One region of the Lentibacillus sp. Marseille-P4043 genome, then DNA from elsewhere that is predicted to be linked to it. Evidence: riboswitches for the same ligand, from Rfam matches in the RefSeq annotation. Region 1 holds a riboswitch; the other holds the start of a gene.

Region 1 (4,004 bases):
AGGAATTTGAATTGAAACGATTCATACATATTATCCTCGCATTGTCACTATTCATACTATTAACTGCATGTGGAAGTCAACAAAATGACAGCAGTGCCCCTAGTGATGACGGTGCCAATTCGAATGTGCAGAACCAAGATAGTAATGCGAATAGTAATGGTGAAAACAAAACAGACATGGCCGAGATGATGGGAGAACTGGATTATGCTGATTTCGAATTGGAAGTTAGCTATAATAATGATAAGGAGTACGAGGTAGAAATTGAACGGGAATACAACACCGAATTCGCTGATGCAAAAATAGAAGACTCAGTAAATGATGTCTATAAGAAGGGTGAGGAAGCCTTTCATGATCTCTACCCTAAAGTCAAAAAACTTTCCATTACCCAGGATACAAAAAAGGCAGAAATTGTAGAACAAGTTTTAAAAGCATTTGACTTACCAGATGATTATACAAAATTTGAAGTGGAGATTACTTTTAAGGATAAGACAAAGCTTGAATACGAGGACAGAAAATAATACAAGGCCTTCTATTTATGATTAGAGGCCTTTTTCCGTAACTAAAGCGTCATCCATGCTCGATCATTACTCCAGTCAATTTGAACAGGTAAATCAAAAAAGCACGATAAATATTCTTTCGTTAACATCTCCTCTCGTTTTCCCCTACCATAAACCGTTCCCAGCTTTAGCAAGAGTGTATGTGTAAAAATAGGCATGATTTCTTCTATGTGATGGGTTACAAACAGGATCGTTGGTGCATTTTTCTGTATAGCTAATTGGTTAATAGTATTCATTAATTCCTCACGGGAAATAAAATCAAGGCCGTTTGTTGGTTCATCTAATATAAGTAAATCCGGTGATCCCATCAAACCTCGTGTGATAAGGATCTTTTGCTTCTCCCCCTGAGAACAAGTTTGATAGGCTCTTCCCCATAAATGACTGCAGTGAAGTAGTTCCAAAAGTTGATAGGCCTTTGCAAAATCAGCTTCTGTTGGATTTTCATACAACCCGATCGACGCAAATTTTCCACTGACGACAATATTCTCGACGCGCTCTGTCCCCTTCATTCTTTCTTGAAGGGATGAGCTGACCCAGCCAATTGATTTTCGCAACTCCCGGATATCCGTTTGGCCAAATGGCTTCTCTAGTATGTTGACCCTGCCCTTCGTTGGCCAAATATAGCCGTTTATCATGTTCAATAAAGTTGTTTTGCCTGACCCATTTAGTCCAAGAATTGCCCAATGTTCTCCATTTACAACCTTCCAATCGATATCTGATAAGATCGTTTTTCCTTGCCTTTTCCACGAAACTTGCTGCATATCTACTATTTTATTCAATCCTATTCCTCCCCGCTCTAACAAATGAATCTATTAATCCCATTTATTACGAATTTTATTATATATTACAGATGGTTAATTACAAAAACAACCTATTTGAGCAGGAAAATTCCCGAAACAGATAAAATTTCCAATTCGCTTTACAATTTACATCTATCCCTTTACTATAGAAATTGTTAAATAAAATAAAAAAATCACTAGGGGAGCTTTCATGAGCTGAGAAGAACATCTTCGTTCTGACCCTTCGCACCCGATCTAGGTAATACCAGCGTGGGGAAGTGTAGTCGCATGTATCATACATACAAACGGGCTGCACTCCACTGGGTGCAGCCCGTTATTTTTCAGGTTACTAACAGTACCAACATCAACATAAGGAGGCGATTCATGTGCGTGATGAATGGGGATTTATCGACACTGGGATATGTGATGCAGCAGTTAATATGGCACTCGATGAGATGCTATTGCAATGGCATAGTGAGGGGAAAATACCACCAATTTTACGTTTCTATCAGTGGTCTACGCCAAGCCTTTCCTTAGGTTATTTTCAGGATGTTGATAAGGCAATTGAACTGGAGGCATTAGACCGCTATCAAATACCCCTTGTTCGCCGTCTAACAGGTGGAAGCGCTGTTTTACACGATGATGAACTGACCTACAGCATTATCATTGCAGAAGATAAACCTTATATCCCTGCATCGGTCGGAGAAGCTTATTACATACTTTCAAAAGGCATTTTTGCAGGGTATACCAAGTTAGGTATCACGGCAAATTATGCGGAAACAAACAAAACAGACAAGAGCCGCTCCGCCGTGTGCTTTGAAAAACCCGCCTTGTATGAGCTAATGGCAGGCGGGAAGAAAATATCGGGAAACGCCCAGACACGTCAAAAAGGGATACTGCTGCAACATGGATCAATACCACGGTCCATTGATAAAACAATGCTTTTTGATTTGTTCTGCTTTCCAAGTGAGGAAATCCGGGAAAGGAAACGAAAGGCATTTGGTCAAAAAGCAACAACAATCAATCAAGAAACAAAACAACATGTATCTATGGACACCATGAAAAACGCGTTTAAAACAGGGTTCGAAACAGGGGTAGACATTGGGCTATTCCCATTTGAACTAACCACTGAACAATGGAATGAAGTGTACCAGCTTGCTGAAGCAAAATATAGCAATAACGATTGGAACTTCAAACATAATCTAAGGAGCGTGTACTAAATGGCTAAACAAGAAGAATACATACGAAAACCAGACTGGCTAAAAACCAAAATCAACACGAATCAATCATACAGAGGGCTTAAGAAATTAATGCGGGATAAGAAATTAAATACGGTTTGTGAGGAAGCCCGCTGTCCAAATATCCACGAATGCTGGAGTGAACGAAAAACGGCAACATTTATGATTTTAGGGGATACCTGTACTCGTGGTTGCCGTTTTTGTGCAGTAAAAACTGGACTACCAAACGAATTGGATTGGGGAGAGCCCGCTCGTGTTGCTGAATCTGTAGCTATCATGGGCTTGAAACACGTCGTTGTTACAGCCGTAGCACGGGATGATCTAAATGACGGTGGTGCGGCCGTATTTGCGGAAACCGTTCGGGCAATCCGTCGGGCAAACCCTGGTTGCACGATTGAAATCTTACCATCTGACATGAAAGGTGATTATGAAAGCCTGCATACTTTAATGGACAGTGAGCCAGATATTTTTAACCATAACATCGAAACAGTGCGCCGGTTAACCAAACGTGTTCGCGCAAGAGCAATGTACGATCGTTCGCTACAATTGCTCCAGCGGGTAAAAGAAATTGCCCCAAAAACACCAACAAAATCCAGTATTATGGTTGGATTAGGCGAAGAAAAAGAAGAAATTATTCAAGCAATGGATGATTTATTAGCGCATGATGTGGACATTATGACAATCGGACAATATTTACAGCCTACGAAAAAGCACTTGAATGTAGAACGCTATTATCATCCGGATGAATTTGCCGAGCTAAAGGAAATTGCTCTGGAAAAAGGATTCCGCCACTGTGAATCAGGTCCACTTGTACGTTCTTCGTATCATGCAGATGAGCAAGTAACACAAGCATCAGCACAAAGAAGAATTAACTATATGAAGGGCGTTGAAGAACAAGAAGCTAAAGCAGTAGATTTCAAATCTTGGTTTTTTAATCAGAACTAGAATGGAACTGGAAGCCCCTACAATGGGAAAGAATAACCGTGCGGCCGCAAAAATTATGGCTGCACGGTTGCATATTAGTTGAAGAAAATGCGAAAATGTATTATCATTTTCTTTGTGATTTTAAATGATTATTATTTAATGCTGGTGTAGCACAGTTGGTAGTGCACTTCACTCGTAATGAAGGGGTCGGGGGTTCAAATCCTCTCACCAGCACCACTTTTCCCTTGGAGAAATACCCAAGTCCGGCTGAAGGGGACGCACTCGAAATGCGTTAGGGCGCATTACGCGTCGCGTGGGTTCGAATCCCACTTTCTCCTTTTTACTACATAATCAGCCTCGCTCATTACTTATAAAATCCAATCGAATGAAGAAAAAACACTCCAACAATCGAAAAGATAAATCCAGTTAGCAATATCAGAATTGGTGTTTTAAAGTTTTTCTTATCCTCAAACCAAGCAATAATTGCAACTCCAAGAATTAATAAC
Region 2 (4,004 bases), 2.8 Mb from region 1:
GGCAGGACGTTTTAAAAGAACCATTAGCGATTAATCGGATGAAAAAGGAAACATTAGATGCCATGTGGGGTGCAATTACGAACCATAAACAGACATTTGTTGCTTATTTGCAAAGGAAAGCAGAATTGTTAGGATTAGAAAAACTAAGTATGTATGACATCGGGGCACCCCTAACCGAAAAAGTGGAAACTTCTAGCTATACGGAAGGGGCCAATTTTATCGTCGAGAATTTCCAAAACTTTAGTCCAAAAATGGCTGATTTTGCCCGTATGGCTTTTGATAATCGTTGGATCGAAGCGGAAGATCGTGCCGGAAAACGTCCAGGAGGATTCTGCACAAGTTTTCCGGATAGTGAACAGACACGTATTTTTATGACTTATTCCGGGACATCATCTAATATTGCTACCCTTGCCCATGAATTAGGCCATGCTTACCATCAACATGTCATGAATGATGTGAATGGGTTGAATCAGGGGTATGCAATGAATGTAGCAGAAACGGCATCAACGTTTGCGGAAATGATTATTGCTGATGCATCGGTGAAGAACGCGAAAAGCAAAGTAGAAAAGCAATCCGTGCTGGAAGATAAAATTCAACGAAGTGTTGCCTTTTTCATGAATATTCATGCCCGATTCCTTTTTGAACAGCGATTTTATGAAGAAAGAAAACAAGGAATGGTTCCAGTACCAAGACTGAATGAATTAATGGTGGAGGCACAAAAAGAGGCGTATTGCGATGCGTTAGATACGTACGATCCGAATTTCTGGGCGTCTAAACTGCATTTTCACATCACGGGAACACCATTTTATAATTTTCCATATACGTTCGGCTATTTGTTTAGTCTCGGAATCTATGCACATGCACTTGAAAAAGGTAGTAGTTTTGAAGAGGATTATATTGCACTGCTTCGCGACACCGGAAAAATGACCGTTGAAGACTTAGCGGAAAAACATTTGGGAGTTGATTTAACAAAACCAGATTTCTGGGAAAACGCCATCAATTTATGTGTGAAGGATGTTGAGGAGTTTCTGGCACTTTAGATTTCAGCGTTGCTACTAGTTGGTGAATACGTTATAATACAGGTAACGAAAAAAGCATAAAAATAAAAGTCTACAGGGGGAGCCCATTTGGCTGAGAGTGAACACTGTGCTGTTCTTACCCTTTGAACCTGTTAGTTAATACTAGCGTAGGGATGGTAGCTTTTTTGATGGTATAAAAGCAATGTGAGCGGATTCCCCATCAGGAAGCTTCCCCTTTGACATTGCTTTTTTTGTGTTCAAAATTTTCGCTGGTAGATTCCTAAGTCTACTAGAAGGGGAGGTCATTTGATTGAAGGAAAAACGTACATTGTTTTTAATTGAGGTTGCGATTTTTACAGCGTTAGCATTAGCGTTAGATCTTGCTCCATTTTTATCTTTTAAAATCTGGGCTCAAGGCGGATCGATTTCATTGGCGATGATACCGGTATTCATTGTCGCCTTTCGTTGGGGGCTAAAAGGTGGATTATTATCTGGATTTCTATGGGGTGTTTTACAGGTAGCATTAGGAACAGGGTATATATTGTACTTTTGGCAAGGTCTGCTTGATTATGCGGTTGCTTTTACCGTAATCGGTTTTGCTGGTATTTTTGCGAAGCCAATTCAGCGTGCAGTTAAGGAAGGTAATACAGCGACATCTATAACATATATTTTAACTGGTGTCCTTCTTGGTTCCATGTTGCGTTTTATTGCCCATTTTGCTGCGGGAGTCGTATTTTTTGAATCAGCAGTTGACGGCATGAATGTCTGGATTTATTCATTGCTATATAATATCTCATACATTGTTCCGTCGTTCATTATCTGTACAATCGCTGTGTTTTTCTTGTTTCATAAACAGCCAAGAACACTATTAAGTGCAACTGCATAAACATTAGCTTTCCGCTCACGATATGTTAGGTCGTACCACTGTCTTTAGTTGGTACGGCTTTTGTTTTCGGAAAAAATGAATAATTTATGCATACCTCTATTTTTGCGAAGTGCATATTTTTTGAGTATACTGAAAATAGGGGTGATAATCTTGCGGGAATTAATTGGTGAATGTCAATCATGCGGAAAAGCTGTTTATTGTGAAAATGGCTTTTTTGATGGTGAACAAATAGATGGTAATTTATTATGTAATCGCTGTGCTGAAAAGGTGGATTCTGAAACGGACAAACAGGCGTAAGCTCGTTTGTTCGTTTTTAATTTAATTCACTATTTTATACCAGTGTCAAAAGCAAATTGTTTTTTATGAACCTTCCTTTTTTCTCACTCCCTATTACCGATTTGCATAGGCTATAGCACACGTAAGGAGAAAGGAAGGTTCATGTGGAACTTACGATATCGCATTGGTTATATGGATTATTTACACTGATTATTATTTTGACAATGATTTTTAAACGTGGCGTTGTACTTCCTACATTACTTGGAACGTTTGTCATTGCTTGGGTGTACAATGGTAGTCTTATTGACGGTTTCACTTCCATTTTTAATGCGAACTTGGTTGCTGCAAAAGAGCTCTTTAGTATTTTTCTAATCATCACATTTATGTTGGCGCTATTGCATTCGTTACGTGATCTTGGAGCAGATCGGAGGATGATACAACCGATTCAGAAGATGATGGTTAATGGACATGTTTCATTTTTTGTCCTTATCGCTGTAACGTATGTTATTTCCTTATTTTTCTGGCCAACACCAGCTGTTCCATTAATTTGTGCGCTTCTTGTTCCTGCGGCAGTGCGTGCAGGATTACCAGCTATTACAGCGGCGGTAGCGGTAGCAATTGCTGGGCAAGGGATGGCACTTTCTTCTGACTACATTGTGCAGGTCGCTCCCAGCTTATCAGCCAAGTCTGCGGGGATTGAAGTTGGGGTTGTTGCTGACCAGGCATTATTGCTTTCACTTATTACTGGTGGAATCGCAATTGCTGCCGCTTATTTGTTGTATCGAAAATCAATTCGTTCTAAAGATAGTGAATTAATACAACAAGATTTAGAAGCATTGGAAACTGTATCAGAATCAAAAAACGAAGCAAAATCCGCTCATCTCACAATTTGGAGTAAACTATTTTCGATCATTGTTCCAATTGCTTTGCTGGCTGTAGTCGTATATATGATGTCCGCAAAATTGATGTCAGGAAGAATGACGGGTTTTGAGGGTGGAGATGGGGCAGCATTTGTCGGAGGAGTTGCTGTAATTCTCCTGCTTTTATCAACCGTAGCATTTGGCAAACAACATGCACTTGATTATATTAGCAACCATATCACGGATGGATTTGTTTTCGCCTTTAAAGCAATGGGGCCAGTTATCCCAATTGCAGGTTTCTTCTTTTTAGGAAGTTCTGACTTTTCCGGTAGTATTTTAGGGATAGACGAAAATCCGCCAGCATTTTTGTTTGATCTTGTTCAATCAACACAGGAATTTCTACCACAAAGTGCCCTGCTTGCTGCGCTTAGTGTATTAATTATTGGTATTATTACCGGATTAGATGGCTCCGGTTTTTCCGGATTACCTTTGACAGGTGCACTTGCAGCATCATTGGATAGTAGTGCGATTGATTCTAGCACGCTTGCAGCAATCGGGCAAATGGGTTCCATCTGGACTGGTGGAGGAACAATTGTAGCTTGGTCCTCTTTAATTGCAATTGCTGGTTTTTGCGGTGTTTCCGTTATGGATTTGGTTCGAAAAAACTTTGTTCCAGTCATGCTCGGACTCGTTATCTCCACATTGCTTGCTGTGTTTATCTTGTAAATAATCCTGACGCGAAAAGTGCCTACGATTTGTCCGTAGGCACTTTTTGTAGTGCGGACGCTGGGGGAATATTGGCGCAAAAGCAGAAACATCAACCCGAAAGCAGAAACATCAGCCCGAAAGCAGAAACATCGACCCGTGAACAGAAACATCAGCCCGAAAGCAGGAATATCAGCCCGAGAACAGAAACATCAGCCCGAGAGCGAGAACATCAGCCCGAGAACAGAAACATCAACC

What was found. A riboswitch is a leader RNA that binds a small molecule or an ion and turns the genes downstream of it on or off. The one in region 1 is predicted to bind thiamine pyrophosphate.
Region 2: it holds a riboswitch for thiamine pyrophosphate, as region 1 does, so the genes downstream of both, thiT (energy-coupled thiamine transporter ThiT) here and C8270_RS02430 (lipoate--protein ligase family protein) in region 1, are expected to answer to the same signal.

Annotation. Positions count from the first base shown of each region.
Region 1 covers NZ_LT984884.1:447,941-451,944, forward strand. Annotated here, with positions in the region: gene C8270_RS02420 (YusW family protein) at 12-518, shown strand; gene C8270_RS02425 (ABC transporter ATP-binding protein) at 560-1,336, opposite strand; TPP riboswitch at 1,526-1,630, shown strand; gene C8270_RS02430 (lipoate--protein ligase family protein) at 1,723-2,556, shown strand; gene lipA (lipoyl synthase) at 2,557-3,519, shown strand; tRNA gene C8270_RS02440 (tRNA-Thr) at 3,660-3,735, shown strand; tRNA gene C8270_RS02445 (tRNA-Ser) at 3,746-3,836, shown strand; gene C8270_RS02450 (hypothetical protein) at 3,863-4,004, opposite strand, start outside.
Region 2 covers NZ_LT984884.1:3,251,282-3,255,285, reverse strand. Annotated here, with positions in the region: gene C8270_RS16170 (M3 family oligoendopeptidase) at 1-1,040, shown strand, start outside; TPP riboswitch at 1,106-1,211, shown strand; gene thiT (energy-coupled thiamine transporter ThiT) at 1,330-1,905, shown strand; gene C8270_RS20305 (hypothetical protein) at 2,056-2,202, shown strand; gene C8270_RS16160 (hypothetical protein) at 2,346-3,767, shown strand; gene C8270_RS16155 (hypothetical protein) at 3,839-4,004, shown strand, end outside.